DNA from 2 places in the Sinorhizobium sp. CB7 genome. Region 1 is predicted to be linked to the other one. Evidence: riboswitches for the same ligand, from Rfam matches in the RefSeq annotation. Region 1 holds a riboswitch; the other holds the start of a gene.

The links. A riboswitch is a leader RNA that binds a small molecule or an ion and turns the genes downstream of it on or off. The one in region 1 is predicted to bind thiamine pyrophosphate.
Region 2: linked by a shared signal. The riboswitch ahead of thiC (phosphomethylpyrimidine synthase ThiC) and the one ahead of thiB (thiamine ABC transporter substrate binding subunit) in region 1 are both predicted to bind thiamine pyrophosphate.

What each region holds. Positions count from the first base shown of each region.
Region 1 covers NZ_JAULLL010000026.1:31,567-46,880, reverse strand. The annotation lists gene AAE029_RS32615 (OmpW family protein) at 1-394, opposite strand, end outside; gene AAE029_RS32610 (MarR family winged helix-turn-helix transcriptional regulator) at 501-1,016, opposite strand; gene AAE029_RS32605 (MDR family MFS transporter) at 1,151-2,692, shown strand; TPP riboswitch at 2,746-2,864, shown strand; gene thiB (thiamine ABC transporter substrate binding subunit) at 2,913-3,938, shown strand; gene thiP (thiamine/thiamine pyrophosphate ABC transporter permease ThiP) at 3,938-5,575, shown strand; gene AAE029_RS32590 (ATP-binding cassette domain-containing protein) at 5,592-6,281, shown strand; gene AAE029_RS32585 (M48 family metalloprotease) at 6,643-8,073, shown strand; gene AAE029_RS32580 (RNA polymerase factor sigma-32) at 8,142-9,005, opposite strand; gene AAE029_RS32575 (CarD family transcriptional regulator) at 9,387-9,956, opposite strand; gene fdxA (ferredoxin FdxA) at 10,345-10,683, opposite strand; gene AAE029_RS32565 (RNA-binding S4 domain-containing protein) at 10,888-11,292, opposite strand; gene AAE029_RS32560 (helicase-related protein) at 11,293-14,370, opposite strand.
Region 2 covers NZ_JAULLL010000013.1:166,398-181,711, forward strand. The annotation lists gene aroA (3-phosphoshikimate 1-carboxyvinyltransferase) at 1-795, shown strand, start outside; gene AAE029_RS24205 (FMN-binding negative transcriptional regulator) at 800-1,441, shown strand; gene cmk ((d)CMP kinase) at 1,446-2,090, shown strand; gene rpsA (30S ribosomal protein S1) at 2,271-3,974, shown strand; gene AAE029_RS24220 (hypothetical protein) at 4,054-5,631, opposite strand; gene AAE029_RS24225 (ribonuclease D) at 5,947-6,573, opposite strand; TPP riboswitch at 7,066-7,184, shown strand; gene thiC (phosphomethylpyrimidine synthase ThiC) at 7,355-9,184, shown strand; gene thiO (glycine oxidase ThiO) at 9,187-10,185, shown strand; gene thiS (sulfur carrier protein ThiS) at 10,154-10,351, shown strand; gene AAE029_RS24245 (thiazole synthase) at 10,353-11,126, shown strand; gene AAE029_RS24250 (thiamine phosphate synthase) at 11,123-11,728, shown strand; gene AAE029_RS24255 (hydroxymethylpyrimidine/phosphomethylpyrimidine kinase) at 11,719-12,474, shown strand; gene AAE029_RS24260 (glycerophosphodiester phosphodiesterase) at 12,651-13,517, shown strand; gene AAE029_RS24265 (LacI family DNA-binding transcriptional regulator) at 13,548-14,552, opposite strand; gene AAE029_RS24270 (glycerophosphodiester phosphodiesterase) at 14,542-15,309, opposite strand; gene AAE029_RS24275 (ABC transporter ATP-binding protein) at 15,309-15,314, opposite strand, start outside.

The DNA of each region.
Region 1 (15,314 bases):
TAAAATGATACTGCAGGGTCAGTGTTGGCGGCAAAAGCCAGGTTTTGCCGACATTGAGCCCGGCGAGCGAGCCTTCGCCATGGATCTTGGCAAAGGTCGTTCCGAGAATGAGCTCTGCCGCAATGTTGTCGGTGAAGAAATAGGAGAAATCAATTTCGGGAACGACCGTATCCGAATGGGAGAGGTCGGAGCCCGGAACGCCGCCGACAGAGCCGGAATCGCGCGTTATCACACCAAGAGCCCGCAAGCGGACCTGCCATGGACTGTGTTCTGCGACGGCTGCCTCGGGTGAGGCCGGGGCTGGCCCGAGGTCTGCGGCCAGTGCGGGCTGCGCGAAAATTGCCAACACCGCTGCAGTGAGGATGCCTTCCAGCTTTGCCGGATGACGTTTCATGATTCTCTCCTTGCTTGTCGATCGGGGAGAGAACTAAGGGAACGTCACAAGGAAGCGTTTGAGCGAGATCAAAGGATGCCGGAATATTCCTCTGACTATTTCATTGTCAGCCGGGCATATCCTTGTCGCGCTTTGCGAAGACCTGTTCATATCCGCCGATGAACCTGTCGAAGAGAACGGCAAAGGCTTCGATATCCTCCGCTGGCCAGTCGGCGAGAATATCGTTGATCAGCGACAGTTTCTGCGCCTGTATCTCCGAGAGCAGGCGCTGGCCGAGCGCAGTTATGACCACGACGATGCGGCGTGCATCCGCCTGCGAGGCCTTGCGACGCAGCACGCCGCGTCCGACCATGTCGGCCGTGATACGGCTTGCGCGCGAGGGATCAATGCGCAGCATTTCGGCGATCGTCCCAACGGTGACTTCGCCCGAAGGCTGAGCACGACGGACGGCGTCAAGTACATCAAGGTGCGAGAGTTCGAGCCCCGGCGCCACGCTCTGGATAGCCAGGCGACCGATCAATCGCCGCCCGGTCATCAGGCGCATACGGGTCATCGTCTGGCCGATCCGGATGATACCGTCTTCCTCGACCTGTGCGGCAGCTTGCATTTCGCGTGCAGTCATCGCTTCTGTCATAATTTAATCATATCAGAACTGTCGCGAATTTTAAATATGCAAAAAGCAATCAGTTGCCATTGACAAATATATGCCAATAGCACATAAAAAAGCGCACTCCGAAAGATTGGGCATTTATTTCCATGGATATGCAAACTGCGCAGGCGCCGCTTGTGACGGATCATCGTCGCCGGCTCATCCTCTTCCTCTTCCTGATGCTCGCAATGTTCATGGCGACGCTGGACAATCAGATCGTGTCGACGGCGTTGCCGACGATCGTCGGCGAGTTCGGTCATCTGGAACGCTTTGGCTGGATTGGTTCGGCTTACCTTTTGTCGCTGAGCGCCGTTATGCCGGTCTATGGAAAGCTCGGCGACCTCTTCGGCCGCAAATATGTGATGATGGCCTCAATTGCGATCTTCACGGTCGGCTCGGCCGTCTGTGGGCTCGCGGTCTCGATGAACACGCTGATTGCCGCGCGCGTTCTGCAGGGACTTGGCGGCGGCGGCATTCTCGTTTCGATCTTCTCCGTCAATGCCGACCTCTTCGAGCCGCGCGAACGCGCGCGCTACCAGAGCTATTCCAGTCTCGTGATGATGGCATCGGGCGCCATCGGCCCGGTTCTCGGTGGCACGATGAGCGATCTCTTCGGCTGGCGCTCGATCTTCCTCGTCAACATCCCGATCGGCATTGTCGTGCTCTCCGGTCTTGCCCTCATGCTGCCTTACCGCAAGCCGCACCGCCGACCGAAGATCGACTATGCCGGGGCGATCCTGCTGGCGATGACCACGACCAGCGTCGTGCTGGCAGCCGATAGCACGGAATTGTTCGGATCGCTCCTTTCGGTTCGAAGCCTGGCCATCATTGGCTTCGGCATTCTCTGCGCCATCGCCTGGGTTTTCGTCGAGCGTCGTGCGCCCGAGCCGATCGTGCCGCTGCCGCTGTTTCGCAATTCCACCTTCACCCTGCTTCTCATCATGTCTGTAATGAGCGGTGGTATCGCGATCGGAATGGTCAATTATTTCGCGCTCTTCCTGCAGACGACGACCGAACTTTCTCCGTCCATGGCCGGCCTGCTCTTTATCTTGCTGACCGGTGGCCTTGTCTGCGGATCGCTCTCTGCGGGACGCATCATTTCGGTAACCGGGCGCTACAAGCCTTTCGCGATTGCCAGCCTGACCTGCAGCGCGATCGCATTCGCCTTGCTGTCACAGGTCCATGCCGGCACGCCGGTAATATTCATCGGCGCACTGATGCTGTTGCACGGGATCGGCATCGGCCTTGCCCAGCAGGTGCCCGTCATCGGTGTCCAGAACGCCGCCGCCAGTCGCGATGTCGGCGCGGCGACCGGCTCCGTGACCTTATCGCGCATGGCGGGCGCTTCCATCGCGATTTCAATTTACGGCGCGATCATCGCAACCAATCTCGCAAGCATCGGCACCTCCATCCCAGGCGTGAGTAACATCGAGCAGGTGACGCCGAAGATGCTGGCAGCCTTGCCGGAGGCAACCCGCCAGGCTGTGGCCGACGGTTACGCTGCCGCCTTCTCTCCGCTCTTCATGACTTCATGCGGCATCGCGCTCATCGGCCTGATCGCGGCGTTGATGCTGAAACCCGTCCAGCTCCCACGCGCCAGCGAGGTCAGGAAGGCGGATAATGCCGCCGCTGCACAGGCTGCGGAATAAGCAGGCCAGTAACACCTCCCTTGCCATCGCCATTGCGCGAGGCTAAATCTCCAGACGCTCTAACGGGGTGCCCCATGTTCTCGCGGACATGGGGCTGAGAGGCTTCCCATGAAGCCAACCCGCGGAACCTGATCCGGTTAAGACCGGCGGAGGGATTAGACGACTGACATTCGACAGCGCCCTTTTCCCGTTCAACACGAAACCGATGGAGGAGGCGCCGATGCCCACCCGCTTATTCAAGACGACATTTGCCGGTATCCTGCTTACCGCAGGCATTGCCCTTTTTTCTGCCGAGGCACAGGCCGCGGACAAGACGCTGACCATATATACCTATGAGAGCTTCACGTCCGAATGGGGTCCCGGACCCAAGGTGAAGGCCGCTTTCGAGAAAACCTGCGGCTGCAGCATCAATTTCGTCAGCGTGGCGGATGGTGTGGCGCTGCTGTCGCGCCTCAAACTGGAAGGCGCTGGCACCAAGGCCGACATCGTGCTCGGTCTCGATACCAATCTGATCACCGAAGCGAAGGAAACCGGCCTTTTCGATACAAGCGGCATCGATACCGCCACCCTCGAAGTGCCGGGCGGTTTCAAGGATGATGTTTTCGTGCCCTATGATTACGGCCACTTCGCCGTCATCTACGATACCCAGGCGATCAAGGATCCGCCCGCGAGCATGAAGGATCTCGTCGAGGGCGATCCTTCGCAGAAGATCGTCATCGAGGATCCGCGCACTTCGACCCCTGGGCTCGGCCTGTTGCTCTGGGTGAAATCCGTCTACGGCGACAAGGCTCCGGAGGCATGGGCAAAGTTCAGGAAACGGGTCCTGACCGTGACACCTGGCTGGTCGGAGGCCTATGGCCTCTTCACCAAGGGCGAAGCGCCGATGGTGCTCTCCTATACCACGTCGCCCGCCTATCACATGGTTGCCGAGAATAGCGATCGCTATCAGGCGGCCGCCTTCTCGGAGGGACATTATATCCAGATAGAGGTGGCCGGCCTTCTGAAGAACGCGCCGGAGAAGGACCTCGCGCGCGACTTCCTGAAATTCATGGTCACGCCCGGCTTCCAAGATGCGATTCCGACGAACAACTGGATGATGCCTGTCTCGGCCACCTCCGAGCCCCTGCCGGACGCCTTTCATAAGCTCGTCAATCCGGCCAAGACCTTTCTGATGAGCCCGGACGAGGTTGCACGCAACCGCAAGGCCTGGATCGACGAGTGGCTGGTTGCCATGAGCATGAATTGATGATTCTGACCCCAGCCGAAAGGAAAGGTGCTTTTGCCGGCGGGACACTCAGTCTCGCCGTCATCTTCTTCTTCATCGGTCTCGCGGCAGCAGCCCTTGTGATGGAAGGTGGCGCTTCCGCCGCTTACGACATTCTGTTCGATCCCTACATCCTGCGGGTGCTACGCTTTACGCTTTTGCAAGCGGTTCTGTCCACGCTCCTGTCCGTCTTGCTCGCCATCCCTCTCGCCCGGGCGCTCGCCCGTCAGCCCCGCTTTCCGGGAAGGCTATGGATTGTCCGCCTCATGGCCTTGCCCATGGGCCTGCCGGTCCTGATCGGCGCGCTCGGACTTATCGGCATTTGGGGGCGGCAGGGCGCCCTCAACGCGGTGCTTGCATATCTCGGTCTGTCCGAACCCGTCAGCATCTACGGACTTACCGGCATCCTGCTTGCGCATGTCTTCTTCAACCTTCCGCTCGCCTGCCGCCTGCTGCTTGCCGGACTGGAGCGCGTACCCTCCGAATACTGGCTGATGGCCAGCGGGCTCGGCATGCGGTCCTTCGCGATCTTCCGCTTCATCGAATGGCCGGCATTGCGACCGCTCATTCCCGGCATCGCCGGGCTGATCTTCATGCTCTGCGCGACGAGCTTCACCCTTGTGCTCATCCTCGGCGGCGGCCCGGCGGCGACGACCATCGAAGTGGCCATCTACCAGTCGCTGCGATTCGATTTCGATCCCGGCCGGGCGATCTCGCTTTCCTTGCTGCAGATCGCCGTCACGGCCGTCATCCTCGCCCTGATGGCCCGTTTCCTCGCCCCCGATGAGCCCGGTTTGACGATGGGACGGGCAATAAGGCGCCTTGATGGCCGGTCGGCATCTGCACGCTTGACTGACACCGCACTGCTTGCCGTTGTGCTCCTCTTCATCGGCCTGCCGCTTACTTCGGTGATTGCCGCGGGTATCAGGGCCGACCTCATCAAGCTGCTCGGCGAAAGCCAGTTCTGGCGGGCGGCGGCAACAAGCCTTGCGATCTCCTTCGCAGCTGCGCTGATGTCGCTTGCGGTTTCCATCGCCATGATCCGCGCCAAGCACGCGATTGCGGTCGGACGACAGACCGGCGGTATCGGACGGGCTTTTACCCTATCGCTGTCAGCCGCGTCCTCGGTGGTGCTGCTGGTGCCGCCGGTCGTGCTTGCCACCGGCTGGTTCATGATGCTCAGACCTTTCGGCGACGTCACCCGCTATGCGCCCGTCCTGATTGTCTGCATCAACATGCTGATGGCCCTTCCCTTCGTCATGCGCGTGCTCGAACCGGCCTATTCGATCCACCGCCGGCGGACCGAACGGCTTGCCGCAAGCCTCGGCATTGCAGGCCTTTCGAGGATGCGGCTGGTGGATTGGCCGGGTTTGAGAAAGGCGCTTTTTACCGCGCTCTCCTTTGCCATGGCACTTTCGCTCGGTGATCTTGGCGCCGTCGCGCTGTTCGGATCGGATTCGCTTGTGACACTTCCCTGGCTGATCTATAGCCGCATGGGCAGTTACCGCACCGGTGACGCCGACGGGCTGGCGCTGATCCTCGGCATCATCTGCCTGCTGCTGACGATCGCAGGCACCGCCGGACAGGCAAGACAGGAGGAAGAGGGTGAGAACCGCTGAAAGCCGCGGCATCATCATGCGGGATGTCCGGTTGCGGCTCGGGACACATTGCTTCCGTTTCGATTGCGATCTGCCTTCAGGTGGCGTTATCGCCGTAACCGGCCCCTCCGGTTCCGGAAAATCTACTTTTCTCAATCTGTTAGCCGGCTTTGAAACTCCCGATGAAGGCGAGATTCTGCTGATGGGCGAGAATGTCACCGCGTGGCATCCTGCGCAAAGGCCGGCGTCACTCGTCTTCCAGGACAACAATCTTTTCGCCCATCTCGATCTCTTCACCAATATCGGCCTCGGCATCAACCCTTCGATGCACCTTTCGTCGGCGGACCGGGAGAGCATCCAGCAAGCCCTTGCCCGGGTCGGTCTCAAAGGTTTTGAGCGGCGCATTCCCACCACCCTTTCCGGCGGCGAGCGGCAGCGGGCAGCCTTCGCCCGCGCCCTCGTCCGGCAAAGACCGGTGTTGATGCTCGACGAACCTTTTGCCGCGCTCGATCCCGGGCTGCGCTCCGGCATGGTCGAGCTGCTGCTGGAACTTCATAGGGAAAAGCGCAATACGGTCCTCATCGTCTCCCATGATCCGGGCGAAGTGCGCCGCCTTGCGGACCACGCCCTTTTCATCGAGGCAGGTGAGATCAGGCTTTCGGCTCCGATTGAGGAGTTCATCGCACGTCCCGATATCGCCTCTCTTGCCCTATTTCTGCGCGGATGAAGGAAATTGCGGCAGTTGGACGGAATTTTCGCCATAATTTGGTTGTTGCCAGAGAGGCCAATTGTGCGACGCCATGCTTGCTAAAGTGCAACGGCGCTACAATTAATTAGAGAATCGCTATGCAACTGATACGGAAATCGGCTAGAGCAGGCTGATTTATCCGCGGAGAATTGGGAGCAGAAGCGGGGACAGGCAAAACTGATCACGGCGGCGGCCGGCGCAAGCGGGCACTGGACCGGAACCGATGCAGATGGATGGAAAGAACAGACTGGACAAGATGACAGCCTCGCGACTTTCCGATGCCGGTTTTTCTCGCTCTTTATCGTTCATCCCCTTCCCGCGGCTAGCAACCGCCCTGGTGATGGCGGTCGCCCTCAACGGCTGTCAATCGCTCCTCGACCAGTCCTATCAGCCGGCAGTTTCACCCTCCGCGACCCCCCAGATCGTCGATGAGGTGCAAAAGAACGATCCACGCGCGCAGATGGGCGCCCGCGAACATCCACGCATCGTTGCGAGCTATGGCGGCGAATACAAGGATGCCAGGACCGAAAGACTTGTCGCCCGCATCGCAGGCGCCTTGACCGCGGTATCGGAAAACCCGAGCCAATCCTATCGCATCACCATCCTGAATTCGCCTGCCATCAACGCCTTCGCGCTGCCGGGCGGATATCTCTATGTGACGCGCGGATTGCTGGCGCTCGCCAACGATGCTTCTGAGGTCGCTGCGGTTCTTTCCCATGAGATGGGCCATGTGACTGCGAACCACGGTATCGAGCGCCAGAAGCGGGAAGAGGCCGAAGTGATCGCCAGCCGCGTCGTGGCCGAAGTGCTTTCGAGCGACCTTGCCGGCAAGCAGGCTTTGGCCCGCGGCAAGCTCAGGCTCGCCGCCTTCTCGCGCCAGCAGGAGCTTCAAGCCGATGTGATCGGCGTGCGCATGCTCGGCGAAGCCGGTTATGATCCCTATGCGGCGGCGCGTTTTCTGGATTCCATGGCCGCCTACAGCCGATTTATGTCCGTTGATCCGGATGCCGACCAGAGCCTCGACTTTCTTTCCAGCCATCCGAACACACCGCAGCGCATCGAGCTCGCACGCGATCATGCGCGCGCCTTTGGACAGGAGGGAACGGTCGGCGACAAGGGACGGGACTATTATCTTGCCGGAATCGACGGGCTTCTCTACGGCGACAGTCCGGAAGAAGGCTATGTGCGCGGCCAGACATTCCTGCATGGCGGCCTCGGCATCCGCTTCGACGTCCCGCCGGACTTCCGCATCGACAACAAGGTCGAAGCCGTGTTGGCGACGGGACCCGGCGACATCGCGATTCGTTTCGACGGCGTTGCCGATTCTCAACGTCAGAGTCTGAGGAACTATATTTCCAGCGGCTGGGTGACCGGGCTTGATCCGTCCACCATTCGTTCGATTACCGTCAATGGCATGGAAGCCGCAACCGCGCGCGCGACCGCGGATCGCTGGGATTTCGACGTGACGGTGGTGCGCAATCAGCAGCAGATCTTCCGTTTCCTGACCGCCGTCCCCAAAGGCAGCCAGGCACTGGCGCAGACCGCGGATGTTCTGCGCGCAAGTTTCCGCCGCATGACGCCGGAAGAGGCGGCATCGCTGAAGCCGCTTCGCGTCCGTGTGGTCACAGTGCAGCCCGGCGAGAACATCACTACCCTTGCCGCACGCATGATGGGCACCGATCGCAAGCTAGACCTGTTCAAGCTGATAAACGCGCTGCCGACGGGCGCCTCGGTCCTGCCCGGCGACAAGGTCAAGATAATTTCAGAATGACAAGTGCATCGCGAGGCACAGGATGTGCTCGGGCGCAGCGTTCAAACGGACCCGCAGAAAGCTCGCACCTAAGCGTAGCTTGCCATCTGCGGATTGGCCGAAACCAGCGCGGAGCGCAGCTTTTCCATTGCGCGGCTTTCAATTTGGCGGACGCGTTCCTTGGAGATACCGAGGTCCGCGCCAAGCTCTTCTAGCGTGGCACCTTCCTCGGCAAGTCGCCGGGCCCGGATGATCTTCATCTCGCGCTCGTTCAGATGTTTCAGCGCAGAAGCGAGCCACACACGGCGTCGCTCGCCGTCGATCATATTTGAAACCTGTTCGTCCGGAAGGGGATCGTCACTGACGAGAAAGTCCATGCGCTCCGCGCTATCGGCATCGCCGGAAACCGAGGGGGCCTGTAGGGACGCGTCATTGCTTGAAAGCCGGGCATCCATGGTTTGCACATCGGCAAGGCTGACACCGAGGGCCATCGCGATTTCCTGATGGATAGACTGGACGGTAAGCTGGGTGTCGCCGCGCGCAAGCTTGGCGCGCAGCCGTCGCAGATTGAAGAAGAGTGCCTTCTGCGCCGAACTCGTTCCGCCGCGCACGATGGACCAGTTGCGCAGGATATAATCCTGGATCGAAGCCCGAATCCACCAGCTCGCATAGGTAGAGAAACGGACGTCACGCTCGGGCTCGAAGCGGGCGGCTGCCTCCAGCAGACCGACATAACCCTCCTGAACGAGATCGCTCATTGGCAGACCGAAATTGCGGAACTTGCCCGCCATGGAAATCACCAGGCGCATATGTGCCATGGCAATTTGGTTGCGAGCGCTGCGATCCTCATGATCTTTCCAGCGGATGGCGAGATCATGCTCCTCGTCGCGGGCGAGATAAGGAGCGGCCATCGCAATCTTGATCATGCGTCGATCTGCAGACACGTTCTTCATTTCGGTCTCCTTAAAAGCCTCGGCCTCGTGCCGTAAGTAGTGAAAAGGCGGCAAACATCGTTTCCGGGCATCGCTGCCCAGATCAAAATCCGAATTTTAATGCAGTCCCAGGCGGCTCTAGATTTATGGGGAGCCGGCCCTATATGTCATCTAAACAGCGCCATTACGCCGCTCTTGCCTCTTCGCCCAAAAAAGAAGGCTGGATTGACGTCGCATTACCCGCTCCTCTGGAACCTGTTTCAAATGCACAGGCCCGAAGCGGGAAGCCCCTTTCCCGCAACAAGCCCACAGATACGAAAGTGAAACGCGCGAAGGGGGAAAAAGTTCCAAAAAAAACCCGGCTCTAGGCCGGGTTTTTTTCAATGAGAATTTAGGGTTGCCTTAGGCGGCTTCGTCCTGAGAATCGTCCTCTTCGACCACTTTGCCACGCTTGGGACCCTTGTTGAGGTTGGTCTCGACAAGGCGAACAGCTTCGGTCTCGGACATCTTGTTCACGGCTGCAATTTCACGGGCCATCCGGTCCAGTGCAGCTTCATAGAGCTGACGCTCGGAATAGGATTGCTCGGGCTGGTTTTCGGCCCGGTAGAGATCGCGAACCACCTCAGCGATCGAGATAAGATCACCGGAATTGATTTTTGCATCATATTCCTGCGCACGGCGCGACCACATGGTGCGCTTGATACGTGCTTTGCCCTGGACAACCTTCAACGCGCGATCGACGAAATCCGTCTCGGAAAGCTTGCGCATGCCGATGCTCATTGCCTTGGCAACCGGAACCTTCAGACGCATCTTGTCTTTCTCGAAGTCGATGACAAAAAGTTCGAGCTTCATTCCTGCAACTTCTTGCTCTTCGATGGCCGTGATGGTACCCACGCCATGAGCGGGATACACAATCGACTCACCGGTCTTGAAACCATGGCGTGCTGAAGGCTTTTTCTGCTGGGTCGTCATACTTCTCAAAAACTCCCTGTTACGCACCCGGTACTGATACCGGGGCCGGGTCAGTCAGGCCCGGATGAGACGGCCTTTCCCGTCGGGTGACTTGGCTCTGGTCCAGCCAGACAGAAGCAAAATATTTCCATTCATCGCGATCAGGGATCCGACAGGTCAAGGCATTGATATGTCACGGAAACCGCGTGTGGATTGCTTTTACTTTCGTGATGGTTTTTGGGCATGCGTTATGCCGCAAATGGATCAGTGTCGGCAACCTATCACAAAAATATGAGGAAATCAATAATTTGCTTTGCCGCGGTCCCCCGCGGCATATCGCTTCACCCGATCCGCCATGAGGCATTTCGGGCCCCGACGGCCTCCCAAAACCCGCTTCGACGACGTCTGATCAGTCGCCGGAACCGGGATTGGAAGAGAAATATTTCTCGAACTTGCCTTCCACGCCGTCCATCTCCTTGGCTTCCGGCAGCGCATCGCGCTTGACCGTGATGTTCGGCCAGATGGAGGCGTATTCGGCATTAAGCTTCAGCCACTTGTCGAGGCCCGGCTCAGTGTCGGGCTTGATGGCTTCGGCGGGACATTCAGGTTCACAGACGCCGCAATCGATGCATTCATCGGGATGAATGACGAGAAAGTTCTCTCCTTCATAGAAACAGTCGACAGGGCAGACTTCCACGCAATCGGTATACTTGCAGCGAATGCAATTATCGGTCACGACATATGTCATGAGGGGACTCCAGGAATTTCCTCTTGAGAGGCCAGGCGACCTGGAACGTCGCCTCCCCTCGCGCCGGAGCGGACATACGGATGCGCATCGGGAACACGCACGTCCTCCGGCAAGTTGATTGTCAGGTACCGGCTTTATCGACCGATTTCAAGGATAAACAATCCAGAAATCGGCCCGCCGCGAAGAGAGTTTTCCACGGAAAGCCTATTCCTCGTCGACAATGAGCCGGTCGATTGCCCGCCGCTCCTTCTTCGTTGGCCGACCGGCCCCCCGGGCACGGATCGCCTGTTCGTAAGGAGTGAGACGTTTTGTCTCACCTGGCGGCGGCGTCAGGTCGTCATAGAGGAGCCGTGCCTCCTCGAAGGGGCCACGCCGTGTTCCCGGCAGCCGGACGATGAGCACCACGTCACGCCGCTCGAACGAGAGCTCGATCCGATCGCCCGGTTTGACGGCCTGGCTCGGCTGCGCCACTCGCTCGCCGTTGATCCTCACATGGCCGGATTGGATATGGGCCTGCGCCAGCGAGCGGGACTTCGTCATGCGGGCAAAGAACAGCCACTTGTCGATACGCTGGCGCGAACCGGTCTGTGGCTGTTTCTCCGTCATGATCTACTTCTTCATCTGCTCCTTGAGCGCCGCAAGCTTGGCGAAGGGGGAATCCGGATCGATCGGCTTCTCCTTGCGTGGCGGCTTCGCCTCGAAGCGAAGCGGCTGTGCCCCGCCGCGGTTGTTGCGGTCGTTGCGATCCTTGCGCTCGCCACGCTCCTGCCGCTCGCCGCGCTGTTCGTTTCGGTCGCTGCGATTGCCTTGATGCTGCGGTCTGCCGTCCTTGCCGCGATGCCCGCGATTGTCACGACCCTCGCGAGCGCCATCGCCCGACTGCTCGCCTTGACGCCGGTTGCCATGCTGACCTTGCCCGCCGTTGCGACGCTCGCCATGAGGACGCCCATTGCGCTGCTGCCCATTGCGCTGCTGATTGTCGCCACGACCGGCCAGGCGCCAAAGAAGAACGGGCTTCGGCTCGACAGGTTCCATTGGCCCGTCGCCGGTCGCTGCGTCCGAAGGCGCGGGCGCGGCTTCCGCGGAAGCCGGGGCGTCGGCATTCGCAGTTTCAGTAGCCGGCTCATCGCTTGCGCTGTCGGCATCGTCATGATCCGCCTTGTCTGCTGCTTCCACAGTCTCGGAAGCCGGAGCCGAGGAGGCGTCCTGCTGAGCCAGGAATGCCGCGGCATCCTCCGCCTTGATCTGATCAGCGCGGTAGCCGAGGCCCTTCAGGATCTCTTCCATATCCTCGAGCGTCGCGCCGAGAATCGAGAGCATCGCGGTCGTCGTCGTGAAGCGACGGCCGTCATAGGCGCCTTCCGGACGGGAAGCCTGACCTGGCTTCCACTGCAGCAGCGGACGGATGAGATCCGCCAGACGTTCCAGAATATCGATGCGAACCGCGCGCTTTCCGAGGAAACGGAAACCGGCGAGCTTGTAGAAGGTGCGCTCGAAGCCTGGATCGGTCACCACGGACGTCCGGCCTGCGGCAAGCACCGGGATGAGATCGCCGTAGCCGGGCTTGTCCAGCCCGTCATTCTTCAGTGCCCAGAGCAGCGTGATCAGCTCGGCCGGAGCGGGCTTCAGAAGCGCCGGCATGAAGATGTGGTAAGCCCCGAAACGTACGCCATAGCGGCGCATGGAAGCGCGCGCATCCTGATCCAGCGACTTCACCTCTTCCGTAACGTCGCGACGGAAGAGCACGCCGAGATTTTCGACGAGCTGGAAGGCAAGGCCCTTGGCAAGCCCCTGCAGATCCTCGGCGCGGGAAAGGTCGTCCAAGGGCTTCAGGACGGTGCTGATATGATGGTTGGCAAATCGCTCGATACGAGCGGCAACATGATCGCGTGCATTGCCGGTCAATTGCTCATCGGCAAGCAGGATCACGCGCGGACGCATGATGTGATCGCTGCCCGACAGGCGCGCAACAGGATCGCCCAGCCAACGGATGAGACCATCGGCGCTCACCGCGAGATCACTGTTACCGGCGGCGTGCAAACGAGCAGCGCGTGCTTCGAACTCGAGAGCGAGCGCCTTCTGGGCGGCCGTCTGCACGGCCTTGGCGTCCGGTCCCTCCGCACCCGAGACAGGTGTAAACCGAAACCCGGTCAACTGCCCCACATGATGCCCCTCTACAAAGACATCACCATTCACACTGATTTCAGCTTCCAGCATCGCATTCTCTCTTAGGCGCTTCATGAGCACAGATGTCCTGCGATCAACAAAGCGTTTCGTCAACCGTTCATGTAACGCATCGGACAATCGATCTTCGATTTCCCGCGTCTTTTCCTGCCAGTGTGTCGGATCGGCAAGCCAGTTTGGCCGGTTCGACACATAGGTCCACGTCCTTATCTGCGCGATTCGCGCCGAAAGCGTGTCAATCTCGCCATCGGTTCTGTCTGCACGATGACATTGTTCGGCGAGGAAGTCTTCATTCACCGTGCCATAGCGCACGAGATCGGAAAAGAGGGTGGAGATGAGATCGGCGTGTTGGGCCGGCGTTATTCGGCGATAGTCCGGCAGCGCACATGCTTCCCAGAGCTTCTCCACTCGGGCAGGCGTGTCAGCAAGGTCAATGATTTCCGGGTATCGGGAGAGATGTTCCAGCGCCTGCTGATCGACCGCAGGAAGCGCGCGAGTCAATCCCGCCACGCGCGGCGCCGCTTCCAGGCTCGCCTTCAATGCCGCGATGGACGAAAAATCGAGCTCCTTCGTGCGCCACTGCAAGACCTTCACATTGTCGAACTCATGGGCCTCGATACGCCGCACCAGTTCGTCGTCGAAGGGATCGACCTGTCCGGTGACACCGAACGTACCATCCTTCAGATAGCGCCCGGCGCGGCCTGCAACCTGTCCGATCTCACCGGGATTGAGGTTGCGGAACTGGTACCCGTCGAACTTGCGGTCCTGCGCGAAGGCGACGTGATCGACATCGAGGTTGAGCCCCATGCCGATAGCATCGGTCGCAACCAGATACTCGACATCGCCTGCCTGATAGAGTGCCACCTGGGCATTGCGGGTACGCGGACTGAGCGCTCCGAGCACAACCGCCGCCCCGCCGCGCTGTCGCCGAATGAGCTCGGCAATGGCATAGACCTCGTCGGCGGAAAAGGCGACGATCGCCGAACGCTGCGGCAGCCGCGTTATTTTTTTCTGGCCCGCGTAGAAGAGCTGCGACAGGCGTGGCCGCTCCAGAACGGTGATCCCTGGCAGCAGGTGCTCGAGGATCGGCCGCATGGTGCCGGCGCCGAGCAACAATGTCTCGTCCCGGCCGCGCAAATGCAGGATCCGGTCTGTAAAGATGTGGCCGCGCTCCAGATCGCCGGCAAGCTGCACCTCGTCGATCGCCACGAAGGAGGCCCGCGTTTCCCGCGGCATCGCCTCGACTGTGCAGACGGAAAAGCGTGCATTCGGCGGGGAGATCTTTTCCTCTCCCGTCACCAGCGCCACATGCTGTGCGCCGACCTTCTCGACGACGCGTGTATAGACCTCTCGCGCAAGCAGCCGCAGCGGCAGACCGATTACGCCTGTGCCGTGCGCAACCATGCGCGCGATGGCATAATGCGTCTTCCCGGTATTGGTCGGTCCGAGCACCGCGGTCACGCCGCGTCCGCTCAGGATCGTGGGCTGCGAAGTCAGGGTCATGGGTCCGTCAAAGGTGAGCGCAGGACGCGCTCAGGTCAAGTGAGCTCTCCGGTGAAGCAGAGAACACATGGCCAGCCCGCCGCGCAAACGCAAGAGCTGAATGGAAAAAAGACTGGCGAGTGGACAAGGAATTCTGCACATCCATAGCCGTCCCGTGCCATTGATTAAGGGCATTACGGGTAGGCGACTTAAGATTCGGAACAGCCTGCGAACGAATCGGAGACGAATCGCTGACTCTGCGAGATTCAGGCTTTGTTCACCGCTATATATTGATTTTGAATCGAAATTTCCCACCACATCCTGAATCGTCTCTGAATCGCTCTAGAGTCGGAACGAATATGCGTTAACCATTCTCCGGGGAGGGCATGAGCGTCAGGACAATGAAAGTTAATGCACTGTAAATACTAATAGATTTTTTTCTGATCGAGCGCGAATTCCAACAGGAAAATCATCGGCGTTAAGAATCTGGCCAAAGCCGGAACGAATCAGAGACGAATCACAGACCAAGCTATGTTCCCGCTTTGTTTATGACTACATCTAGATCGTGGTGGCCCCTTGAAATCCATATGCTGAATAGCCGGCTTGAGGAATTCCATCATCGGAATGTTTTTTTTTAACCTCTTACCAGCCAGGATTCATCTTTTCTTGATGGTTTTGAAAGGTCCCAGCCGTTTCCGACCAACTAACCGGCTCCACGCCGAACGCACATTAACCTTTTGATCAAAAGCGGAACGAATCGCTGACGAATCACGGACAACGGCATTTTCCCGTTTCGTTCACCACAAGCTATTGTATTAAAACGATTTTTTAACCATATAATGAGATCCGGGCCAAGCTGGGGGAATCCGGATTCCAACTCCGGTGTTAATTATCTGCCTAAGTAAAGGACCGTAGCAAACCTCTGGAAGAAGTGGGCTTTCCGGACTTACGGAACAAATTTCGGG
Region 2 (15,314 bases), on a different contig from region 1:
ACACCCGGCGTGACAACCGTCATCGAACCTCAGATGACGCGCGACCATACGGAAAAGATGCTGCTGGGCTTCGGCGCCGATCTCTCTGTCAAGATCGACAACGGTAGCATTCGCACCATCAGCATCCAGGGCCGCGGCAAGCTTACCGGGCAGGTAATCGACGTGCCGGGCGATCCGTCCTCAGCGGCGTTTCCGCTCGTCGCGGCATTGCTGGTGCCGGGATCGGACGTCACCATCCTGAATGTCCTGATGAATCCGACGCGCACCGGCCTTATCCTCACCCTCCAGGAGATGGGCGCCGATATCGAGGTGCTGAACACCCGCCTTTCCGGCGGCGAGGACGTGGCGGATCTGCGTGTCCGCGCCTCGGAGCTCAAAGGCATCACGGTGCCGGAAGAGCGCGCGCCGTCGATGATCGACGAATATCCGGTGCTCGCCGTTGCCGCATGCTTTGCCGAGGGCATGACGACGATGAAGGGTCTCGAAGAACTGCGCGTCAAGGAGTCGGACCGGCTTTCTGCGGTCGCCCAGGGGCTGACGCTCAACGGCGCCGATTGCGACGAGGGCAGGGATTGGCTGACTGTGCGCGGCCGACCGGGCGGCAAGGGCCTCGGCAATATGGCGGGGGCTCAGGTGAAAACGCATCTCGACCATCGCATCGCCATGAGCTTCCTTGTCATGGGACTGGCTTCGGAGCATCCTGTGACGGTCGACGATGCAACCATGATCGCGACGAGCTTTCCCGAGTTCATGGATCTGATGGGAAAGCTCGGGGCGAAGATCGAACAGGCATAGAGAGATGTATCAGCCGCCGCATTTCAGGGAAGACGACCTCGGTGTTCAGCACGCTCTGATCCGCGCCCATCCGCTTGGGCTGCTGATCACGGCCGGCAGCTCAGGGCTCATCGCCAATTCCGTGCCCTTTCAGCTCGATGCCGACGCCTCAGAGAAGGGGACACTGCGGCTGCACCTCGCCAAGGCTAACGGCCAGTGGCGGGACATACAGGAAGGTGCTGCGGTTCTTGCCGTGTTTCAAGGCGCCAATTCCTATGTGACGCCGTCCTGGTATCAGACGAAGCGTGAGACCGGGAAGGTCGTGCCGACCTGGAACTATGCGATCGTGCAGGTGCGCGGGCCCGCACGCGTCATCGACGATGCCGACTGGCTGTTAAAGCAAGTCAATGCCATTACAGGCGAGCAGGAAGCAGACAGGGTAATTCCCTGGTCCGTCGGCGATGCGCCGGAGGACTTTGTCCGGGCGCAACTCAAGGGCATCATCGGCATCGAGATCGAAATCACCGAGATCGACGGCAAGTGGAAGGTCAGCCAGAATCGACCGGTTGCCGATCGCGCGGGTGTGGCGGCGGGGCTTGACGAAAGGCCCGATCAGACCGAAATGGCCGATCTCGTCCGCCGCTATGGAACGCTCCCGCAGGAATGACGCATTGAAGACTACCTTTACAATCGCCATCGATGGACCGGCGGCAGCCGGCAAAGGCACACTTTCTCGCCGGATCGCCGAGGTATACGGCTTCCATCATCTCGATACCGGTTTGACCTACCGCGCGACCGCTAAGGCGCTGCTCGATGCCGGTCTTCCGCTCGATGACGAGGCAGTGGCGGAAAAGATTGCGCGCGAGGTTGAACTTGCCGGCCTTGACCGCGATATACTATCCAAGCACGAGATCGGGGAAGCCGCTTCGAAGATTGCCGTCATGCCGTCAGTGCGCCGCGCGCTGGTCGAAGCGCAGCGACGGTTTTCCGCGAGGGCGCCCGGCACGGTGCTCGACGGCCGCGATATCGGCACCGTCGTCTGCCCTGACGCGCCGGTGAAGCTTTATGTGACGGCCTCTCCGGAAGTCAGGGCGAGACGCCGTTACGACGAGATCGTCGCAAAGGGCGGCGCGGCTGATTTCGCGGACATATTCGCGGATGTGAAGCGTCGCGACGAACGTGACATGGGGCGAGCCGACAGTCCGTTGAAACCGGCGGATGATGCGCACTTGCTTGACACGTCAGAAATGAGTATAGAGGCCGCGTTTCAGGCTGCTAAATCGATTATCGATGCCGTCCTGAGCCGAAATGCCTAAAATAAAGCGGTTTTCTATGCTTTCAGCATAGGTCGCTTATTGGAAATTAAGCCTGAAATTCCGTCCACGCGCCGGATTGCCCTTGTCAAGAGAGGGCGGACTGGGTTCAGGCCCGTTCAACACGAACCCAACCGGCGCATACGTGTCCGAGACATATGTGAGGACACCCCAGGAGATTCTATGTCAGTAGCTACCCCCTCACGTGAGGATTTTGCCGCTCTTCTCGAAGAGTCCTTCGCCAAGCACGATCTGGCCGAAGGCTATGTCACCAAGGGCGTGATCACCGCTATCGAGAAGGACGTCGCCGTCGTCGACGTCGGCCTCAAGGTCGAAGGCCGCATCGCGCTCAAGGAATTTGGTGCGCGCGCCAAGGACGGTTCGCTGAAGGTTGGCGATGAAGTCGAAGTCTATGTCGAGCGCATCGAGAACGCGCTTGGCGAAGCGGTTCTGTCGCGCGAGAAGGCTCGCCGCGAAGAAAGCTGGATCAAGCTCGAAGCCAAGTTCGAAGCTGGCGAGCGCGTCGAAGGCGTGATCTTCAACCAGGTCAAGGGTGGCTTCACCGTCGACCTCGACGGTGCGATCGCCTTCCTGCCGCGTTCGCAGGTCGATATCCGTCCGATCCGCGACGTGACCCCGCTGATGCACAACCCGCAGCCCTTCGAAATCCTCAAGATGGACAAGCGCCGCGGCAACATCGTCGTGTCCCGCCGTACCGTTCTGGAAGAATCCCGCGCCGAGCAGCGTTCTGAAATCGTTCAGAACCTTGAAGAAGGCCAGGTTGTCGACGGCGTCGTCAAGAACATCACCGATTACGGTGCGTTCGTCGACCTCGGCGGCATCGACGGTCTGCTGCACGTCACCGACATGGCATGGCGTCGCGTGAACCATCCGTCGGAAATCCTGAACATCGGCCAGCAGGTCAAGGTTCAGATCATCCGCATCAACCAGGAAACCCACCGCATCTCGCTCGGCATGAAGCAGCTCGAGAGCGATCCGTGGGATGGCATCCAGGCCAAGTATCCGGAAGGCAAGAAGATCTCCGGTACCGTCACGAATATCACCGACTACGGTGCGTTCGTCGAGCTGGAGCCGGGCATCGAAGGCCTCATCCACATTTCGGAAATGTCCTGGACCAAGAAGAACGTTCACCCCGGCAAGATCCTGTCCACGAGCCAGGAAGTCGAAGTGGTCGTTCTCGAAGTCGATCCGACCAAGCGCCGCATCTCGCTCGGCCTGAAGCAGACGCTGGAAAATCCGTGGGCTGCATTCGCCCGCAACCATCCGGCCGGCACCGAAGTCGAAGGCGAAGTCAAGAACAAGACCGAATTCGGTCTGTTCATCGGCCTCGAAGGCGATGTGGACGGCATGGTGCACCTCTCCGACCTCGACTGGAACCGTCCGGGCGAGCAGGTCATCGAGGAGTACAATAAGGGTGATGTCGTCAAGGCGGTCGTTCTCGACGTCGATGTCGACAAGGAACGCATCTCGCTCGGCATTAAGCAGCTCGGCAAGGATTCGGTCGGCGAAGCCGCCGCTTCCGGCGAACTGCGCAAGAATGCCGTCGTCTCGGCTGAAGTCATCGCCGTCAACGACGGCGGCATCGAAGTGAAGCTCGTCAACCACGAGGACATCACCTCCTTCATCCGCCGCGCCGACCTTTCTCGCGACCGCGACGAACAGCGTCCGGAGCGTTTCTCGATCGGTCAGGTCGTCGACGCCCGCGTCACCAACTTCTCCAAGAAGGACCGCAAGATCATGCTGTCCATCAAGGCACTGGAGATCGCGGAAGAGAAGGAAGCCGTCGCACAGTTCGGTTCTTCCGACTCGGGCGCTTCGCTCGGCGATATCCTTGGCGCGGCTCTCAAGAACCGCAACACCGAATAATCCTCGGTCAAGCCTCAACGAATTAAAGACCCGCCGGATCGCTCCGGCGGGTTTTTCATTGTCGGCTATTCGATCGAGTTTATTCCCACCCCGCCATACGCTGATAGAGATTGTAGACAGGATCCACGGCAGGCACGACCGGCGCCGCCATGGAGAGCGCCAATGGTTCAGGCGCAGGTGCATCGGCGCTGGCAGTCGCCACGGAATCGGAGGCTTCCGCAGTCTCCTCCTCGCCGCTATCAGTGCTCTGGGATATCGCCGCTTCATTGCCGTCGTCCGAAGCTGCCCCCTGTTTCCCTTCCTCTCCATCCTGCGGCTCGCCTTGGCCTTGGCCTTGCCCTTCCTCCTCGTCGTCCACGGGATCGACGCGATCGATCTTCAACGAGCTGCTCTCAGCGGCATCATCCAGGGCCGGCAGATATTGCGCGACGGCAAAGGGAATGCCTTGCGGAAGCGGAGCTATCGTCTTCGCCTGCGATTCCGCCAAAATTGGAGGTGCAATCAAAGCTTCATCGAACAGCTGGGAAAGCTCGACGCCCGGTGCGCGTTCAGCATCATTTTCCGTCAATGGCGGGGAAGTGTTGGACAGCACGGCCGGGCGATCGCCGCTGCTCTTTTCGGGAGTCGCGGCCTTTTCGAGAATGGCTTCTCTCGGCTGCATCTCTTCGCCATCCAGAACATCCGCAATCAACGCCTGAGCGAGGATAGCATCGACAGCCTGTTCGCCTTCCGCCATGATGTCGAGGAGCTCAGGCCCGGCGGCCTCGATCACCCGAGCCAGGACGATCTTCAGTCCTTCCTGAATATCTGCGGCGATCCAGAGAATTTCGCCGGGCATCACGGTCGCCGTCGCTGCGGCCGACCGCAAGACCGGCATCGCCGGGCGATCGCTTGTGACCGCTGTCTTTGGCTGCGGCGGGTCTGCGGTCCGCTTGTCTTCGGCTCTGACCTCTTCTGCCAATGAGCCGCCGGTCAAAACCTGCTCGACTACCTCGACCTGCTGTATCTCCGCCCCTTCCGCAAACAGGGACGCCGCAAAGGATGCCGGCGCAGCAGTCGACGGCCTCTCCGCCGATACGCTCTGCGGCGGGTGCGGTTGCATGCCCTGGTCCTGGCGTGGCGGTTGTGCCGTTACCGATGGGTGCGGCTCCTGCGTTTCTATCCCGCCGTTCTGGCCATAGGAGTTCACAACGGCCCTTGTTGCAAGATCCTTGTAGCGCACCAGCTCGATATAGGCGACGATCTGGGCAGCCTGCGGTCCAGTCGGATTATGCAGGGCCTGCGCGATCAATTGCAGGGGAATGGTCTGTCCCTGCGCGTTCAACTGCTGCTGGACGGTTGTCAGCTGCTTTGGCGTCAGATCACGGATCGTATCCGCTATTCTCAGCGCAAAAGACGCATTGCTTTCGCCAGCCTCCCGCTTGAGACCGATCGATCTGCTGGCGGCATCGATGACCGCAAGCAGGCTGTCGACCATGCGGGTGCGCGCGGCGAGCAGCAGCATATTGAGCTTGCCCTCGACACTGGTGTCGACGGTGCCGGATAAAGCAATCGCAGCCATCACGGTATTCGCGCCCGTGAGGTTTTCGCCGACGATAGCTGCCTGTTTCTGGGACGTGAGGCTTACATTGGACGCTGCACGGACAGGAGACAACATGGCATGCTCCTTTCTCGCAAGAAGAGATGATGGAAGCAGGTCACAAAAGACCGCGCTCATGCGGTCCGGTGCATTCCGAGGCGGATCTCCCTAGAGCCCAGCGCGCTCAAATGAAAGCGCAAATACCGCTCTAACTCTTTAATTCTAGAACATTTTTCTGCCTGAGCGCAGAATGTTCCAGTCCGCATGACGCGTCATGGCGCCGTCGAATGCAGGAAAACTGATAAAAGTTTAGCGGAGATCCGTTAACAAATTGTAACCGCGAAGTTACGAGCCGATTTCGGCCGCCTTGGACAGCGGCCGCAGCTTTGCGCGTCAGCTATGGGCGAAGATATCCGTCTCCTCCCAACCAAGAAGATCGAGCTTGGCACGGGTCGGCAGGAAGGTGAAGCAGGCTTGCGCATGCTCCATGCGTCCATCGCGAACAAGACGTTCCGCCAGACGATCGCGAAGGGTGTGAAGATACAGAACATCGGATGCCGCATATTCGAGCTGTGCCGGCGAAAGGGTCTCGGCCGCCCAGTCCGATGATTGCTGTGCTTTCGAGATGTCGATGTCGAGCATTTCCTTGAGATTATCCTTCAACCCGTGACGGTCCGTATAGGTCCGGCAGAGGCGCGACGCGATCTTGGTGCAGAAGACCGGCGTCGCCGTCACCCCGAAAGTGTGGAACAGAACGGCGATATCGAAGCGGCCGTAGTGGAAGATCTTCTGGCGCGATGGATCAGCCAGCATGGCGACAAGGTTCGGTGCTTCCTTCTGGCCGGCGGCGATGCGGATCACGTCTGCGGTGCCATCGCCAGGGGAAAGCTGAACGACGCAGAGGCGGTCGCGGCGGGGGACGAGCCCCAACGTTTCCGTATCGATTGCGATCGCACCGGTGTAACGGCCGGCATCGGCTACTGAAATATCGCCTTCGTGATAGCGGATTGCGGCGGCCATGAAACGCTCCAGGTCCTGTCTCTCAAAATCAAATTCCGGTTCCTGTCGCGCTATAGCGCAAAGGAGCGGCGAACGATACCGCTTTCCGTGCCGGTCACATGAGGAAATGGCATGCATCGCTTACGCCTTTGATGCCGGCTTTGCGACCTGCGGCAGATCCGGCACTGTCTTGGCAGAGTGTCCCGGCATCTCAAGCATTGCCGCAGATGCATTTTAGTTGCGCGCAACGCGCGTTCGACCGTCTTGTCGCCTTGCGGCTACATCCCTCCCGGGCTCTTGGCCTGTCGTAGCTGCTTGCCTACCTTGCAAATGATTCACGTGAAGCGCGCCGATTTACGTGCTTTTCGCCACCCTTTCAGGCGAATGCGCATGATCTTAAATCCTCCCCGCATGGCAGCATTTTTATAACAGACTAGCCACTTCGCAATCAGGCGGATCCGACCTGCGTCAAGATCGAGCTTGACGCATCGGACAAACCGTTCTTAGAATTACTGCATTCACCAGGGGGGTCCCGGCAAGGGGCTGAGATACTGCTGGCCTGAAAAGCGCGCAGTGACCCGTTGAACCTGATCCAGTTCATACTGGCGGAGGGACGGTGCAAGCGCTTTCAGCCATGATTCCTGTAATGGATTTTCTCGGCATAGCGTCTTTTCATCCTACCGGCTTGTAACTGGGTCTCCATTGCTCGGAGCCGGAAATCCCTTTCATTCCGACTCCGGAACCGAAACGCGCCCACCTTCGGCAACAGCCACAGGCGGGCTGCAGGCAAAGGAGCCTCGCTATGAATGCCCCGACACGCAATATCACGCCAACGGTCACCACTGGGCCCCTGCCCGCTTCACGGAAAATCCATGTATCCGGTGAAATCCACCCGGACATCCGGGTTCCGATGCGCGAGATCAGCGTTCATCCGACGGCCGGCGAGCCGCCGGTCACGGTCTATGATTCCTCCGGCCCCTATACGATACCGGATGCAGATATCCGCATCGAAAGGGGGCTGACTCTGCTGCGGCGCGACTGGATACTCGCGCGCGGCGACGTCGAATCCTATGAGGGGCGCCATGTGCGGCCGGAAGACAACGGCTTCGTCAGCGGCGACCGGCTGACGCCGGAATTCCCGATCCGGAACCAGCCCTTGCGGGCTAAGCCGGGCAAGGCAGTAACCCAGCTCGCCTATGCGCGGACCGGCGTCATCACCCCGGAAATGGAATTCATCGCCATTCGCGAAAATCTCGGCCGCAAGGCTGCCGCCGAAGGTCAGGTCCGTGACGGTGAGAGCTTCGGCGCCCATATTCCGGATCATGTCACGCCGGAATTCGTCCGGCAAGAAGTCGCCGCCGGGCGGGCGATCATTCCGGCCAATATCAACCATCCGGAATCCGAACCGATGATCATCGGCCGGAATTTCCTGGTGAAGATCAATGCCAATATTGGTAATTCGGCCGTCACCTCGTCCATGGCGGAAGAGGTGGAGAAGATGGTCTGGGCGGCGCGGTGGGGTGCGGATACGGTCATGGATCTTTCCACCGGCCGCAATATTCACAATATCCGCGAATGGATCATCCGCAATTCGCCGCTGCCGATCGGCACCGTCCCGCTCTATCAGGCGCTCGAAAAGGTCGGCGGCATCGCCGAGGACCTGACCTGGGAAGTCTATCGCGACACGTTGATCGAGCAGGCCGAACAGGGCGTCGACTATTTCACCATCCATGCCGGCGTGCGGCTGCACTACATCCCTCTTACCGTCAATCGCGTCACCGGCATCGTCTCGCGCGGCGGCTCGATCATGGCGAAGTGGTGTCTTCACCATCACAAGGAGAGCTTCCTCTACGAGCATTTCGAAGAGATCTGCGACATCTGCCGTGCCTATGACGTCTCATTCTCGCTCGGTGACGGTCTTCGCCCCGGCTCGATCGCCGACGCTAATGACGCGGCGCAATTCGCAGAGCTCGAAACGCTGGGCGAATTGACGAAGATTGCCTGGGCGAAGGACTGCCAGGTCATGATCGAAGGTCCCGGCCACGTGCCGATGCACAAGATCAAGGAAAATATGGATAAGCAGCTCAAGGTTTGCGGCGAGGCGCCCTTCTATACGCTCGGACCGCTGACGACCGACATCGCGCCGGGCTATGACCACATCACCTCCGGTATCGGAGCCGCGATGATCGGCTGGTTCGGCACGGCGATGCTCTGCTACGTCACGCCGAAGGAGCATCTGGGGCTGCCCGATCGGAACGACGTCAAGACCGGGGTCATCACCTACAAGATTGCCGCCCATGCCGCCGATCTTGCCAAGGGACATCCGGCCGCCCGCATCCGCGATGATGCGCTGTCGCGCGCGCGTTTCGAGTTCCGCTGGGAGGACCAGTTCAACCTCTCGCTCGACCCGGACACGGCGCGTTCCTTCCACGACGAGACGTTGCCGAAGGAAGCGCACAAGGTCGCGCATTTCTGCTCCATGTGCGGACCGAAATTCTGCTCCATGCGGATTTCGCACGATATTCGCGCGGAAGCCCAGAAGGAGGGGCTGGAAGCCATGGCGGCAAAGTACCGCGACGGCGGCGATCTCTATATGCCTGTCGAAAGCGCAACCCAGCCCGCTGGAGAATAGGAATGCGTATCCTCGTCAAAGGGGCCGGCGTTGCCGGCCTCACAACCGCCTATGCGCTCTCGGCGCGCGGCGCCGAGGTAACCGTCGCAGAACATTCGCCGGGTTTCGGGCAAGCGGCATCCTGGTATGCGGGCGGCATGCTGGCACCCTGGTGCGAACGGGAAAGTGCCGAGGAAGCGGTGCTGCTTCTTGGCAAGGATGCCGCGGACTGGTGGGAAGCGGCTCTCCCCGGGCAGGTGCAGCGCAAGGGAACCCTTGTCGTCGCCCCTGCCCGTGACACGGGCGAATTGCGGCGTTTCGCATCCCGCACATCCGGTTTCCGCTGGGTCGATGCGGACGAGATCGGGTCGCTGGAGCCGGCGCTTGCCGGACGGTTCCGGCAGGCGCTGTTCTTCCCGGAGGAAGCGCACCTCGATCCACGCGTGGCGCTTTCCACGCTCCAGGCAGAACTCGAGCGCAGTGGTGTGGCGTTCGGCTGCGAAGTCGATGAAGCCGGCTATGATCTGACGATCGACTGTACCGGTTCGGCAAAGATCGGCGAAATCGAAGGTCTTCGCGGCGTTCGCGGCGAGATGCTCTATCTCCAGACGGAAGAGCTGGACCTGTCCCGTCCCGTGCGCATGCTGCATCCGCGCATCCCGCTTTACATCGTGCCCCGCGGAAACGGTCTCTTCATGTGCGGCGCGACAATGATCGAGAGCGATGATTGCTCTCCGATCACCGTCCGGTCTCTCATGGAGATGCTGAATGCCGCCTATGCTCTGCATCCGGCCTTTGCAGAGGCGCACGTCATCGAGACCGGCGCCGGCCTGCGGCCGGCCTTTCCCGACAATCTGCCGCGGGTGATTCGCAACGGAAGGACGATTATCGTCAACGGCTTTTACCGCCACGGTTTTCTGCTGTCGCCGGCCATGGCGCAGCAGGTCGCGGCACTCGTCCTTAGCAATCAACCGGAAAAGGAGGCTTCCTATGAAGCTTACAGTCAACGGCGAAGAGCATGACCTTGCCACTCGCACCCTGGGCGAGTTGCTGGCGCTTCTCGAGTTCGAAGGCGAATGGCTCGCAACGGCCGTCAATGGCGAGCTGGTGCACAGGGCCGACAGGGCGACCCATCAATTGAGAGACCGGGACCGCATCGAGGTTCTCTCCCCAATGCAAGGAGGCTGACATGCTGACACTCTATGGAACGGAGATTACCTCGCGGCTCCTGCTCGGCACGGCCCGCTATCCTTCGCCGGCGATCCTGGCGGAGGCGGTGCGCCTGTCATGCGCCGATATCGTCACCGTGTCGCTGCGCCGTGAGACGGCGGGCGGGCGGCAAGGTGGCGCCTTTTTTGAGCTGATTCGTGAACTCGGCGTCCGGGTCCTGCCCAACACAGCCGGCTGCCATTCCGTATCGGAAGCGGTGCTGACGGCAAAGATGGCGCGCGAAGTGTTCGGCACGTCCTGGATCAAGCTGGAGGTCATCGGCAATCACGACACGCTGCAGCCGGATGTCTTCGGGCTCGTCGAAGCAGCCCGCATTCTTTCCGAGGAAGGTTTCGACGTCTTTCCCTATACGACCGACGATCTCGTCGTTGGCGAACGCCTGCTGGAGGCGGGTTGCAAGGTGCTGATGCCCTGGTGCGCTCCAATCGGCAGCGCCATGGGACCACAGAACATCGCGGCACTGAGGACCATGCGGGCGCATTTTCCGGATGTGCCGCTGATCGTCGACGCCGGCATCGGCCGCCCCTCGCACGCAACAACCGTGATGGAGCTCGGCTTCGATGCCGTGCTCCTCAACACGGCCGTCGCCGGCGCCGCCGATCCGGCCGCCATGGCATCGGCTTTTGCCAAGGCGATCGAAGCCGGTCATGAGGCGTTCCACGCGGGCATGTTGGAGCCGCGCGACATGGCCGTGCCTTCGACCCCGGTCATCGGAAAGGCGGTTTTCGCGTGAAGCTCGATCCCTTCTATCTCATCGTCGACAGCGCCGCCTGGATAGAACGGTTGGTGCCTATCGGGGTCAAGCTGGTGCAACTGCGCATCAAGGATCGGATGGAGGCGGATATCCGCAATGAGATCCGCTCCGCCAAGGCGGTCTGTGCCGCGCACGACTGCCAGCTGATCGTCAATGATTACTGGCGGCTCGCGATCGACGAAGGCTGCGATTTCGTGCATCTCGGCCAGGAGGATCTGGTCGAGGCCGATGTCGGCGCAATTCGCGCGGCAGGGCTGAAGCTCGGGCTCAGCACGCATGACGACACGGAGCTGGAAACGGCACTTGCTGCGAAACCGGATTACGTCGCGCTGGGGCCGATCTATCCGACGATCCTGAAGCAGATGAAGTGGGATCCGCAGGGCCTCGAGCGCATTTCCATCTGGCGGGACCGCATTCGCCCCCTGCCCCTGGTCGCAATCGGCGGCTTGAATGTCGACCGCATCGAAGGGGTGTTCGCCCATGGCGCCGACAGCGCCGCCGTTGTCACGGACATCACCTTGAACGTGGATCCGGAAGCTAGAACCCGAGAATGGATCAGGAAGACCGATCCATGGAGATGAAAGATGTCCATGTACTGATCGTAGCCGGCTCCGATTCGTCGGGCGGAGCCGGGATCGTCCGCGATATCGAGACGGTCACCGCGCATGGGCTGAAGAGCTGTGTCGCCATCACTGCGGTAACCATGCAGACGCATCGCGCGGTCAAGGCAATCGAGCCTGTGGCGGCCGAATTGGTCGGCGCGCAGATGCTGGCGGCACTTGAAAGTAACCCTGTCGCCGCGATCAAGATCGGTATGCTCGGCACCGGCGAAACGCTTGCGGCAGTGGCAGGTATCCTCCGCCGTCATCCGAATGTGCCAGTCGTGCTCGATCCTGTTCTCGCCGCCTCATCTGGAGGCGGCCTGCTTGACGCCTCTGCGATAGAGCGGTTGCGGAGCGAGCTATTTCCTCTCTGCACTTTGATTACACCGAACTTGCCGGAGCTGGCGCGGCTGACCCAACGCCCGCTTGCCCAAAGTGCAGCGGAAGGAATGGAGGCGGGTAGCGTGCTGCTGGCAAGCGGCGTGCAGGCAGTGCTCATAAAGGGCGGACATGCGACAGGTGACGAGGCAGCAGACATCCTGATTCGCAACGCAATGCCGGCCCGTATTTTCACCGCACCCCGCGTTGCCGGCACGATGCGCGGCACCGGTTGCATGATGGCAAGTGCGATTGCTTCCCAGCTCGCTGCAGGTGAAACGCTGGAAGCGAGCGTGGAATTGGCCAAAGACTATGTCAGCTGGCAATTTACCCTCAACGCCAGATGAAAAACTGAGCACGCCGAGCGTATCGCCCCGGCTCCGGCGTCTGGCAAGGGCATTGATTTAAAACTTAGCTCTATGGCCGATCCAACCTCTTCGCGCGCAATCTCATTTGCGATATGTCATCAGCAATAGATCGGTTAATTTCTTTAGCCGGCAAATCAACCAGCATGGAGATGAACGTGGCGTCCTCTTTTCGGCTCGGGCTCGCTCTTGAAAGAGAGGGGCGGCAGACGCGCCTCAAGTGGCACAGGTTGCGACGGCAAATGACCGATCCTCTGTTTTCGGCGGAGGTCATGGCAGATGGCTTTCGGATCGGCGCCTCCATGGAGCTTGATCTGCGCGTGCGCGCCGACGGCGGTTTTGTCGTGCTCCATGATGAGAATCTGGAAGGAGAAACCACAGGGCAGGGAGCGATTCGCGAGAAGACGCCGGCGGATCTCAAGAATGTGCGCATGCAGGACGGAGGCAGACTGCTGCTCCTGAGCGAGGATCTTGCGCCCATGCTGCAATCGGCGCATCCCGACGCACTGATGCAATTCGATATGAAAGACGATTTTACGGCGATCGGCGAGAAAGGCATTGCGCACCTCGCCACTTATTTTCAAGATGTCCGCGCTCCGGTCATCGTCAGCGGCCACAGCTATGAGCTCATCGCCGCGGTGAAGGATCGCCTCCCGCGGCTGCTTCGCGGGATCGATCCTACCGACAAGCTTGCGGCGCTTTATCGAGCCGCTGGGCCCGCAGCAGTCGAACGGGAGCTTCTTTCCGACCTGCGCGGCCCGACCGAGCCGGACACGGTCTATCTGCACTGGCCTCTCGTTCTGAAGGCAGCCGAAGACGGCCTCGATCTGATTGCGCTCTGCCATGGTGAAGGCAAGAAAGTCGACGCATGGACCTTCACGCTGAATGATCCCGCACATGGCTTCACCAATGCCGAGTGGCGGAACTTCTTAGCGCTGATGGCGCTTGCGCCGGACCAGATCACCACGGACGAGGCTTCGGCGACGGAGCTCGCCTGGTTGAAGCGAGAAGGCATTTCTGCCTGAACGGCTGCAGGACGGAATTCGCGACGCGGATCAGGCCGTTCTTCTTCTGATCAGGGTCACCGGCGTGAATTCGATGCATGCGCCGACACCCGGTTCCGCCATACGGTTCATGAGCAGGTCTATCGCCTGATCAGCCTGAAGGTCACAGGGCTGCAAGATCGTGGTCAGGTCATAGGCTGCCCAACTGGCCTGGGGGATATCGTCGTGGCCGATGATCCGGATCGGCGGCGCTTCCCGACGCCGGCTGTTGCGGGCGATCCTGTCGATGACACCGCAAGCCATATAGTCGTTGACACAGAAAAGCGCATCGATGCCGGATTGCTCCAGACTTTCGGCTGCATCGTAGCCGTGTTTGTAATCGTTGAGCTCGACCGACAGGAGACGGGCTGGAATACCCAGCATCTCGCAGCGATCGATAAAGGCGCTCGCGCGACGTCTTGCCGTATAGGATACATCGGCCGCAGCCATGACCGCCGGCGATCTGGCGCCAAATTCCACGAAATGATCGGCCGCAAGTCGGCCGGCCATCTGGTCGTCGGATACGACGCGGTCTACGAATGGGATGTTATCTCCCTTGTTGATGAGCACGATCGGCACGCCCTGAGCGGCACATTCCTGACAGATCTCCGATGGCGGGGCATCCGAGGTGACAATGACGCCGGACACGGCATAGTGCAGGAGCTGCCCGATGACCGCTGATGTATCCGCTTCCTTCGATGTCGGCAGCAGGATCGGTCGGAAATTGCGCGCCAGCAGGGCTCGCGCCAGATGCTCGATCTGCTGGGTGCGAAACGGATTGTCCAGTCCCGCCGCCACGACACCGACCAGGTCGGAGCGCTTGTTGGTCAGACTGCGCGCCAGGTAATTGACGCGATAGCCGAGGTCCTTGGCAGCCTGATAAACCTTCTCCCGCGTTTTCGGCGAAACGCTGGCGTCGGGTGTAAATGCACGCGACACGGCGGCACGCGAAACACCTGCCACGCGCGCCACGTCGAAGGACGTGATCTTGCGCGGCCCATTCCCCTTATTCGTCAATATCCGCTCCGTTCTTTGCCGGCCGCATCAGCTCCGGCAGGTCCGTGCAAACGCCAAGCACAGGTAGCACCATGATGTCCTTGATGACCTCCGGTCGCTCTTCATGCCAGAGCACGATTTCTCGACCTGCGTCAAAGGCTTTCGCAAGAAGCTCTGACGTGACGAGATCCTGAGGCCGCTCGCCCGCGCGCTCCCAGCAGAGATGCAGGATGTCGGCGCCGGCTTGATCGCCGAGTACATGCGGATCATGGCCGACACGAATAAGCACTGAGAGGGGATAATCGCAGCCGGCATCGCGAAGTTCGCGCACCTGATCTACATCAAAGGAGCCGAGACAAGCGAAGCGCTGGTTCACCTCCAAAAGATGTTTCCAGCATTCGAGACCGGTTCCTGGCGCCTTGAGCTCCACATAGAGGCCGGCACCAAGTTCGCGCGCAAGCGAGGCGACTTCGGCAAAGGTCGGAACATCGACATCAGGCAGTGCCGTAAGCTCCGCTGCCGTCATCTCGGAAATGGTGCGATCCACGCCGAAAACCTTCAGCAAATGATCGTCATGCGAGACGACCACGACGCCGTCGCGTGTCATTTGCGTATCGAGTTCCCACATTTCCGCGCCGAGCTCCGAGGCTCGGCGGAAAGCTGCAAGCGTGTTTTCACGCTCGTGGCCGCTCGCACCACGGTGACCGATGCAGAAGGGAAGCGTGCCGATACCCTCCGGCCAGCCGAAGCGATGAAAGAAGGATGCAAAATTCCGCATCAAAG